3 regions of the Halomonas qaidamensis genome follow, and region 1 is predicted to be linked to each of the others. Evidence: predicted binding sites of a transcription regulator. Region 1 holds the regulator's gene; each other region holds the start of a gene.
What was found. Region 1 encodes sigma-54, which starts transcription at its own class of promoters, with help from an activator protein. Its sites were predicted from a motif close to TGGCACNNNNNTTGCTNT; they were not measured.
Positions count from the first base shown of each region.

Region 2: the regulator sigma-54 is predicted to act here: its motif matches at 1,223-1,240, upstream of urtA (urea ABC transporter substrate-binding protein).
Region 3: the regulator sigma-54 is predicted to act here: its motif matches at 1,632-1,649, upstream of glnA (glutamate--ammonia ligase).

Region 1 covers NZ_CP080627.1:2,203,115-2,206,326, reverse strand. The annotation lists gene ptsN (PTS IIA-like nitrogen regulatory protein PtsN) at 1-212, opposite strand, end outside; gene hpf (ribosome hibernation-promoting factor, HPF/YfiA family) at 217-525, opposite strand; gene K1Y77_RS10255 (RNA polymerase factor sigma-54) at 624-2,039, opposite strand; gene lptB (LPS export ABC transporter ATP-binding protein) at 2,145-2,870, opposite strand; gene lptA (lipopolysaccharide transport periplasmic protein LptA) at 2,950-3,212, opposite strand, start outside.
Region 2 covers NZ_CP080627.1:3,400,218-3,403,429, reverse strand. The annotation lists gene K1Y77_RS15305 (tripartite tricarboxylate transporter permease) at 1-974, shown strand, start outside; gene urtA (urea ABC transporter substrate-binding protein) at 1,360-2,712, shown strand; gene urtB (urea ABC transporter permease subunit UrtB) at 2,814-3,212, shown strand, end outside.
Region 3 covers NZ_CP080627.1:240,791-244,002, reverse strand. The annotation lists gene glnA (glutamate--ammonia ligase) at 91-1,497, opposite strand; gene K1Y77_RS01160 (glycosyltransferase family A protein) at 1,970-2,593, shown strand; gene K1Y77_RS01155 (acyltransferase family protein) at 2,619-3,212, opposite strand, start outside.

The DNA.
Region 1 (3,212 bases):
GGGCTACGTGCATGAGGAATAGCAACTCCGTTGCCTATTCCTGTGCTTCCTAGGCGTTCGCGTCCAATAAGACGGCTAAACACTTCTTGGCTGTCTAAACTTGGGATGTTTTGTGCAATGAAGGTGCTGAAAAACTCCAGCACCCTTTTTTTACTGCCCCCAGGAACGTCATAGAGAACGCGCTCTGGGGGGAGGATAGTTTCCAACGTCATTGAATTAACGCACGCCTGCGCCTTGGGCGCGAGCTTGTGCTTTTTCCTTATGTTTAACGAGTTGACGATCAATTTTGTCTGCTAGCGCATCAATGGCTGCATACATATCATTATCTAATGCTTCTGCGTGTAGGTCTGCACCGGCAGCATGCAGCGTGCAGGCAGCTTGCTGGCGCTCCTTTTCAACAGATAAGGTCACTTGTACGGTAGTAATATTGTCGTAATGGCGCTCAACGCGTTCCAGCTTTTCATTAACATAGTCACGCAAGGCGTCAGTCAGTTCTACGTGATGACCAGTGATATTTACTTGCATTGACGTGCTCCTTATCCGTCGGACTGTTCTTCGATTGTAACCCTTTTTGCGCTATTGCAAAGCCCTTAAACAGACTTTGTCTCTTTAGCGCTGTTTTATCAGCGTAAGCGGCGACGTTCGCTGGAAGAAGGAATGCCCATCGACTCGCGATATTTGGCCACTGTACGCCTCGCTACATTAATGCCTCCCTCTTCCAAAAGCGATACAAGACGGCTGTCTGAGAGAGGTTTGCCGGGCGGTTCATCTTGCACCAGTTTTTTGATTCGTGCACGGATGGCGGTGCTAGAGTGGCTGTCACCTCCGTCTTGCCCGCTCACTTGGCTGGAAAAGAAGTATTTGAGTTCAAATACGCCGCGCGGGGTATGGATATATTTCTGGGTGGTGACCCTGGAAATAGTAGATTCATGCATTTCCACAGCGTCTGCGATATCCGCTAAAATTAACGGCTTCATAGCTTCTTCGCCGTGTTCCAGAAAGCCTATCTGGCGAGCGATAATTTCTCGGCCAACACGCAGTAGCGTATCGTTTCGGCTTGAGAGGCTCTTGATTAGCCAGCGCGCTTCCTGAAGGTGCTCCTTTAAAAACTGGTTATCCTGGCTTTTGTCAGCCCGTTTGATAAGACTTGCGTAGTCAGGCTGAATACGCAGTCGTGGCAGTGCTTCTGGGTTTAGTTCCAGGTGCCAGCCTTCGTTGTCGTGGCGAACCACTAGGTCTGGCGTTACATAGCTGTCATCGGTGTCTCCAAAGGCGCTGCCTGGGCGAGGGTCAAGGCTGCGGATCAAACGAATTACATCATCTAGCTGATCATCACCCAAGCTTAAACGTCGCTTTAACAAACGCACATCATCCTTACCGAGCGCTTCAAGAAATTGACGTACTAGCCTCTTGGCAGGCATAAGCAGCGGTGTATCTTCCGGTAGTGAGGCGAGCTGCAACATTAAACATTCGCGCAGATCACGAGCAAATACGCCGGTGGGTTCAAACTGTTGAAGACGCAGTAAGGTTGTTTCAACTTCACGCTGGCTAAGCCCTTCATGACCTTGGGCCTTAAGCCCCTCGCGGATGTCATTGAGGGGCTGAGTTAGATAGCCATTAGCATCCAGAGCATCTATAAGGCTTTCTGCGATGGCATGGTCGCGAGAGGAGAAATCCGTCATGGCGAGCTGCCAAAGTAGGTGGCCATGTAAGCTTTGACCAGCGGCTTGACGTTCAAAATCAGGCCCCTCGCCGCCGCTGCTATGGTTGCCTAGATCCTGATAAGTGTCTGACCAGTCACTATCAGTGGAGAGTTCGTTAGGAATGCTGTCGGACCATTCCGTTTCCTGGGGTTCACTAACAGCCTGTTCGCCGAATTCGTCTTCCTGCTCAAGCATTGGGTTGGCATCAAGTGCTTGCTGAATTTCTTGACGAAGGTCCAATGTTGATAGCTGCAGCAGGGCAATCGCCTGCTGCAGCTGGGGTGTCATGGTCAGCTGTGTGCCGATACGCAATTGAAGAGAAGCTTTCATGACCATCTGAGAACCACTCGTTTATCAGAAAGCTCCACCCTAGTGCGAGTTATGGTTTGGTGCAAGTGCAATAAGCATGCCACAGACACAATTTTTCAGGCAGGTGGTTGTTTACAGGCGAAAATCAGCACCTAAATAAACATCTCTTACCTTTTGGTTGTTGAGAATTTCTTGTGGCGGGCCGCTAGCGATGATGTGACCGTCGCCAACAATATAGGCGATATCACAAATATCCAGCGTTTCTCGCACATTGTGGTCAGTAATCAATACGCCTATATGACGTTTTTTAAGTGCTCGGATAATTGCTTTAATGTCGCCTACTGAGATTGGATCGACGCCAGCGAACGGCTCGTCAAGCAAAATAAAGGCAGGTTCTGTTGCGAGGGAGCGAGCAATCTCAACACGTCTACGCTCTCCACCTGAAAGGCTCATACCTAAATTGTCGCGAATGTGGGTGATATGAAAATCTTCCAGTAGCGTCTCAAGACGTTGTTCGCGGGCGCTGTGATCAAGTGCTTTACGAGTCTCCAAGATTGCCATGATGTTATCGGCAACGGATAGTTTGCGAAAAATAGAGGCTTCTTGAGGCAGATAGCCAATCCCTGCCATGGCGCGCTCGTGCATAGGAGCATGCGTTAAATCAAGCCCATCAATGCCTACTTTTCCTGCATCAGACTTTACTAGGCCGACAATCATATAAAACGATGTTGTTTTGCCTGCGCCGTTAGGGCCAAGCAAACCGACGACGCTGCCTTGAGAGATCTCTAAATTTATGTCCTTAACCACGCGACGGCGTTTATAGCTTTTGGCTAAGTGATGGGCATAGAGTGTTTTTATCGGCGCCTCTTCGAATGTTGGTTTTGATGATGTGGTCTGAGGTGCTGGCTCTGCGCTATTTGTCGCCACTGGGCGCTCCCTATTGTTCTGGCTGAAGCGTCATTCGGATACGTTGTGGCTCACCGCCACTCACGTCAGAGCGGGCCTGAACCACGCCTTGGTCAATGAAATACTCTAATCGGCCGCCCTGAAAACGATCTGTTTGCTGGGTAAGTTCGGCTTGATCAATCAGTTCTACTCGGCGTTCGGCCACATGATAGATAATCCGCTTTGCCCAGCCTTCCATCGGGCTAGCCTGACCTTCGGGTTGGTTGCGTATATAGGCTCGCTCACCGGTTGCCA
Region 2 (3,212 bases), 1.2 Mb from region 1:
GGGTAATGATCTCGATCATCGGGATTGATATGCAAACCGGCACCGAGCGCTTTACCTTTGGCTCTATTCACCTGCTCGACGGAGTCGACTTTCTGGTCGTCGCGCTGGGTATCTTCGCGTTAGCCGAAGTGTTTTACATGCTACTGCGCGGTGGCGGTGGTAAAGAAGCGCCTCGTAATGCCATTGGTTCGTTGAAGTTGACCCGCAGTGAAGTGAAGCAGATTGCTGGTCCGGTTAGCCGCAGTTCAGTACTGGGCTTCTTTACTGGCGTACTGCCGGGTGCCGGGGCGACCATTGGCTCGTTTCTGGGTTACAGCATGGAAAAACGCATTGCCAAAGACGGGGATACGTTTGGTAAAGGCAACATCAAAGGCGTTGCTGCCCCGGAAGCGGCGAATAATGCGGCGTGTACCGGTTCGTTTGTACCGCTGTTAACCTTGGGTGTGCCGGGTTCAGGCACCACCGCTGTACTGCTTGGCGCACTGCTGGTGATGGGGGTTAATCCTGGTCCGATGATGCTCGAACAGCGCCCGGATGTGTTCTGGGGCGTGGTCGCCAGTATGTACATTGGCAATATCTTCTTGCTGGTGCTTAACCTACCGTTGATTCCGTTGATCGCCAAAATTCTCGATCTGCCCAAGCCGTTGCTGCTGTCACTGATTTTGATCTTCTGCATGATCGGTGTTTACGGCATGAGCTTCAGCGTATTCGACTTATTGCTGCTGCTTGGTTTTGGCTTGGTTGGCCTAGGGATGCGCTTGTTCGGTTTCCCCGCCGCGCCGCTGATTCTGGCATTAATTTTAGGCAACATCATGGAAGAGTCCATGCGTCGCGCGTTACAGATCTCCGGTGGTGATTGGATGACCTTTATCGACAAGCCGATTTCCCTATCGTTGCTGGTTATCGCTGTGCTGTCGCTTGGTTTGCCACTGCTGAAAAAGCGCCGCACTAAGCGTTTGAATACCGCTGAATAGAACACCGACATGCGTGTAAAGCGCCCTAGGGTTTCCTAGGGCGCTTTTTTTATGAAAAAAAATGGGTGAAATAAATAGGCGCGTGAGATGGAAGGCGCTCTATTGGTGCGAGGTGCCGTTGTGGTGCATAAACAGCGTGCATTTTTTGAATACTGGCGCGCCACGATAGTGCGATGCCTGTAGATTGGGCTGCTTTTTTTAAAGCTAACCGTTTGATTTTATTTTTTTTAATGTTTCTTTTTGTAGTGTGGCGCAAACCTTGCAAAAGCTAGGAGCTAGTGGATGCACCAAGCCCCGTAATGGCCGTACCCACGTTACATAACGGGAGTCCTTGGCCGCGAAGCTCAAATAACGAGCCCCGCCATAGGGGCGCAAGGAGGTTCAAGTGACCACATTGCAGCGCAAGACACACCCTCGTATCGTTGGCCGTTTCGCCACTGCCTTAATTGCCGCCGCTGTTATGGGTGCCAGTGCCCAGGCTATCGCTCAAGATGACGATCCGATCAAGGTCGGTATTCTCCACTCGCTTTCAGGCACCATGGCGATTAGTGAGTCAGCTCTGAAAGATACCGTTGAAATGCTCATTGAGCAGCAGAATGAAGCGGGTGGCCTCCTTGGACGCCAGCTTGAAGCGGTTGTTGTTGATCCAGCCTCTAACTGGCCGCTATTTGCTGAACGCGCTAGAGAGCTTCTAGCGCAAGAAGAGGTCGACGTCATCTTTGGTAACTGGACCTCCGTTTCCCGTAAGGCGGTACTGCCGGTAGTGGAAGAACTTAACGGCCTGCTGTTCTACCCGGTGCAGTATGAAGGTGAAGAGTCCTCTGAAAACGTCTTCTATACCGGTGCTGCGCCAAACCAACAGGCTATTCCTGCGGTGGAATACCTGATCAATCAAGTGGGCATTGAACGTTTTGCGCTGATAGGTACCGACTACGTTTATCCACGTACCACCAACCGTATTTTAGAAGCGTTCTTGAAAGATGAGCATGGTGTGTCTGAAGAAGACATCATGGTCAACTACACGCCGTTTGGCCACTCCGATTGGCAGAACATCGTGGCGGAACTGCGCCGCTTCGGTGAAGAGGGCAAACCAACAGCGGTGATCTCAACCATTAACGGTGATGCCAACGTTCCGTTCTATCGCGAACTTGCCAACCAAGGCATTGATGCCGCTGATATTCCGGTCATTGCCTTCTCGGTGGGTGAGCAGGAGCTTTCCGGTATCGATACGGCCCCGCTGGTCGGCCACTTAGCGGCGTGGAACTACTTTATGAGTGTGGATACCGACGCTAACTATGACTTTATCGACGCATGGATTGAATACACCGGCGACGAAGAAGCGGTCACCAATGACCCCATGGAAGCGCACTACATTGGTTTCAACATGTGGGCCGAAGCGGTGCGTAAAGCAGGAACTACCGACGTGGATGCGGTGAAAGATGCGATTATCGGCGTCACCGTACCTAACCTGTCCGGCGGCTATGCGGCGATGATGCCCAACCATCACATCACCAAGCCAGTACTGATTGGTGAAGTTCAAGACAACGGCCAGTTCGATATCGTCTGGCAAACGCCTTCTACGGTGGCGGGCGATGCGTGGTCTGACTACTTACCTGGCTCTCGTGATTTGATTGCCGATTGGCGCAAGCCCATGGAGTGCGGCAACTTCAACGTGGTGAACGGCTCGTGTGGTGGTAGCACCGCAGCAGAAGAAGCCGAAGCGGCCCTCGCTGAGTAAAAGAAGATCCCTTGCTGCTTGGCTAAACGTTGAGTGGCGGGGGAGCACGCTACCTCCCTTTTTTAGATCACTGTTTCTAATATAACCAAAGGAAGAACCCCATGAGGCGTTTCCTTTCCTTCAGGTTGCTGTGCCTGCTGTTGTTAAGCATCACAGTCACCGCCCAGGCACAAACAAGCGCTGCTGTTGATGCTGACGATGCCGCTGCGCTTGAGTTACTTGAAGCGCTGGATGTACGTTCCTTTCCTGCAAAGGGTGAGGCGATTACCGCAATTGTACAAAGCGACGACGAACGCGCTCGTGACTGGCTGCAGGCGTTGCTAGATGGCCGCTTACAGCGCACTGACGACGGTCGTTTTGTTGTGGTGCTCGATAACCGTGGCCGCGACTGGCCGGTGGCCGATGCGTTGACTAACGAGCCGCTTGGCGAGATGTCTCGTCGCGATCTGGATCGTATCGGAATTAATAACAATTTGCGCAACCAGCTACGCAGCGCTATT
Region 3 (3,212 bases), 1.8 Mb from region 1:
ACACCTTCTCAGTTTGCTACCATAAAAAAACCCCGCCGAGGCGGGGTTTTCAGGCTAATCACACCGCAAAGGTGATGTTAGCAGCCGTTATTAGCAGCTGTAGTACATATCAAACTCGATGGGGTGAGTGGTCATGCGAATGCGCTCCACTTCTTCCATTTTGAGTTCAATGTAAGCATCAATCATCTCGTCGGTGAACACGCCACCTTCGGTCAAGAACGCGCGGTCTGCATCGAGTGCTTCCAACGCTTGGTCCAGGCTGTTGGCAACGGTTGGTACAGACTTGCCTTCTTCCGGCGGCAGGTCATACAAGTTTTTATCCATGGCATCGCCAGGATGAATCTTGTTTTTAATACCGTCGATACCTGCCATCAACAAGGCAGAGAACGCCAGGTAAGGGTTAGCCGTCGGATCAGGGAAACGAGTCTCTACACGCTTACCTTTCGGGCTAGCAGTGTAAGGAATACGAATAGAGGCGGAACGGTTACGAGCACTGTAGGCCAGCATAACCGGTGCTTCGAAACCTGGTACCAAACGCTTGTACGAGTTAGTCGATGCGTTGGTGAAAGCGTTTAGTGCACGGGCGTGCTTGATAACACCACCAATGTAGTAAAGCGCCATTTCAGAAAGACCCGCGTATTCGTCACCCGCGAACTGGTTTTGGCCATCTTTCCAGAACGACTGGTGTACGTGCATACCAGAGCCGTTATCGCCAACGAGTGGCTTCGGCATAAACGTAGCGGTCTTACCGTAAGCGTGGGCCACGTTGTGGATCACGTACTTCATTTCCTGAACTTCGTCAGCCTTCTTCACCAACGTGTTGAATTTAACGCCGATTTCGTTCTGACCTGCGTTAGCAACTTCGTGGTGATGAACTTCTACGGTCTGGCCAATCGCTTCCAGGGTGTTACACATCGCACCACGAATATCGTGGAAACTGTCGACCGGGGGAACCGGGAAGTAGCCGCCTTTAACCCGCGGACGGTGACCCAAGTTGCCGCCTTCCACTTGGTTACTGGTCGCCCAGGCACCTTCGTCGGACGTAATTTTGTACATAGAACCCTGAATGTCAGACTTCCAATGTACTTCGTCAAAAATGAAGAACTCAGGCTCTGGGCCAAAGAAGGCGGTATCGCCCAGACCGGTGGACTGCAGGTAGGCTTCTGCGCGCTTGGCAATAGAACGCGGGTCGCGATCATAGCCCTGCATAGTGGCAGGCTCGATAATATCGCAACGCAAAATTAGGGTAGCGTCTTCAGTGAAGGGGTCAAGGAAAGCAGTACCATCTTCTGGACGAAGAATCATGTCGGATTCGTTAATGCCTTTCCAGCCTTCAATAGAAGAACCGTCAAACATTTGGCCGTTTTCAAAAAACTCTTCGTTCACGTCCCGTGCCGGAACGGTGACGTGCTGCTCTTTACCGCGCGTGTCGGTGAAACGCAGGTCTACCCATTTAACATCATGTTCTTCGATTAGCGCGAGAGTCTTGGCTGACATAGTGTCCTCCGGTATGAACGTGGCTTAAAGCTTGTGACAGTAAGCTACCGATAAAAGAGTTATTCAACAATCCGGCTATCGTTGTAGCACGCCGCGAGGCATCTGCCTACGACCCGCTAGCCGCTAACAAATATAAAGCACAGAGCATGCCAACCTTGCACCAATATGGCATAAAAAAATGGCAAATCATTGTTTAATAAGTACTAAAATATTAAATTTAATGCTTCTTAATGTAGCATACCTTCTTTCTTTGTATCCTCACCAGCTCAAAATAACGCCATAGCTTGTAAAAACGCACCAATAAAGCCCAATAAAAAACCAGAAGCACCAAAATGGAGCGCCAACCAACTAATTAATTCCTAACTGGGTATAGAAAACTTAGGCTTGCTAATAAAACAAACCAACACCTACAATAAATTACAAAAATAACCATTTGGTTACAAAAAGCGGCGTAAAGCAGGAAACCATCGACATGAGCACGGTCTGTTTTATTCTAGATGCGTTAGTCACAAGTGCCCTTCTACCGCGTCACTTGCGAGCTATTCGCCAAACAGGCTTAGCAGACCACCTGCTACCCATCATCGTAACAAGTTCCACCAATGATCCACGCATACCCTGTATTGAACAGCGCTACCGCGTTCACTTCCTTATTTCGCCATCCCAGTCATTAGGCGCCAGAATCAATCAAGCTGCCTCTCTCAGCCAAGCTGACTGGTTGCTAATTGCCATGCACCAACAAGCACTAGAGGCCAATCTGTGGTGCTTACTTTATCCGCAACTGGATACCTGCCTGCTGGATGCTGTTTTGATTGATTACCAATCACCGAGTATGTCCGAGCGGTTACTACAGCGCTTCTTAGGAGCAGGTATCGCTACTCCGCCTTACCTAGCCATCAGGCGTGCTTGGTTGGAACGTCTAGGAGGACTAGACCCTGAATTAGAAGAACCGGCGCTTGCCGATTTACTGCAACGCCTTTACGCCTGCCCCACACGTTTACAAACGTTCAGCTTAGAGGCTTCACGACTCGATCACGATTCATCGTTAATGGCCGCTAATCCTTACCGATTACCACCCACTTCGCCAACAGACACATAACCACCTTAATGCATAAGCGGTTGCATTAAACATTTAAACGTTTGCCAAATAACATAGCGCCTGTAGTGGTGGTATTAGCAATAGTGTTCAACACAATAGAGCCAAGCACACCGACTACTATCAACAGTGCGGCATAGGCCATAAGCGGTAAGGTGAAAGGCCCCACGACGGCATCGGTTAATGCAAAAAACATCGGGTGGGCCAAGTAAATACCAAACGAATATACATTGATATAACGCACCCAAGCTGGTGCTTTACGACCTTTTAAGAAAGCCATTAACCAAAGGGTAAACAGTACAAAGAAAGGGATTACCCACACCTCTTTTGAAGAAAAGGCTAATCCTCCATTAAACGTGAGGGCCACGATCAACGCTACAAATCCAAGTAACCAATAGGGCTTTGATAATGATTTCATCCATTTAGGGCGCGCACACTGATCTGCTTGAGGAGCCAACGGATAATAGCGGACTAACACCAATGCCAGAAAAAATAGATAGACCCAACCCAGCGGTGCGATCCATAGGAGATACCCAGGCGGCTCAATATCCAGCCAATACGCTAGCCCCCAATATCCCATGCTGACTAAGCACCCGCCCCACAGCCACGGCACAGGATTAAA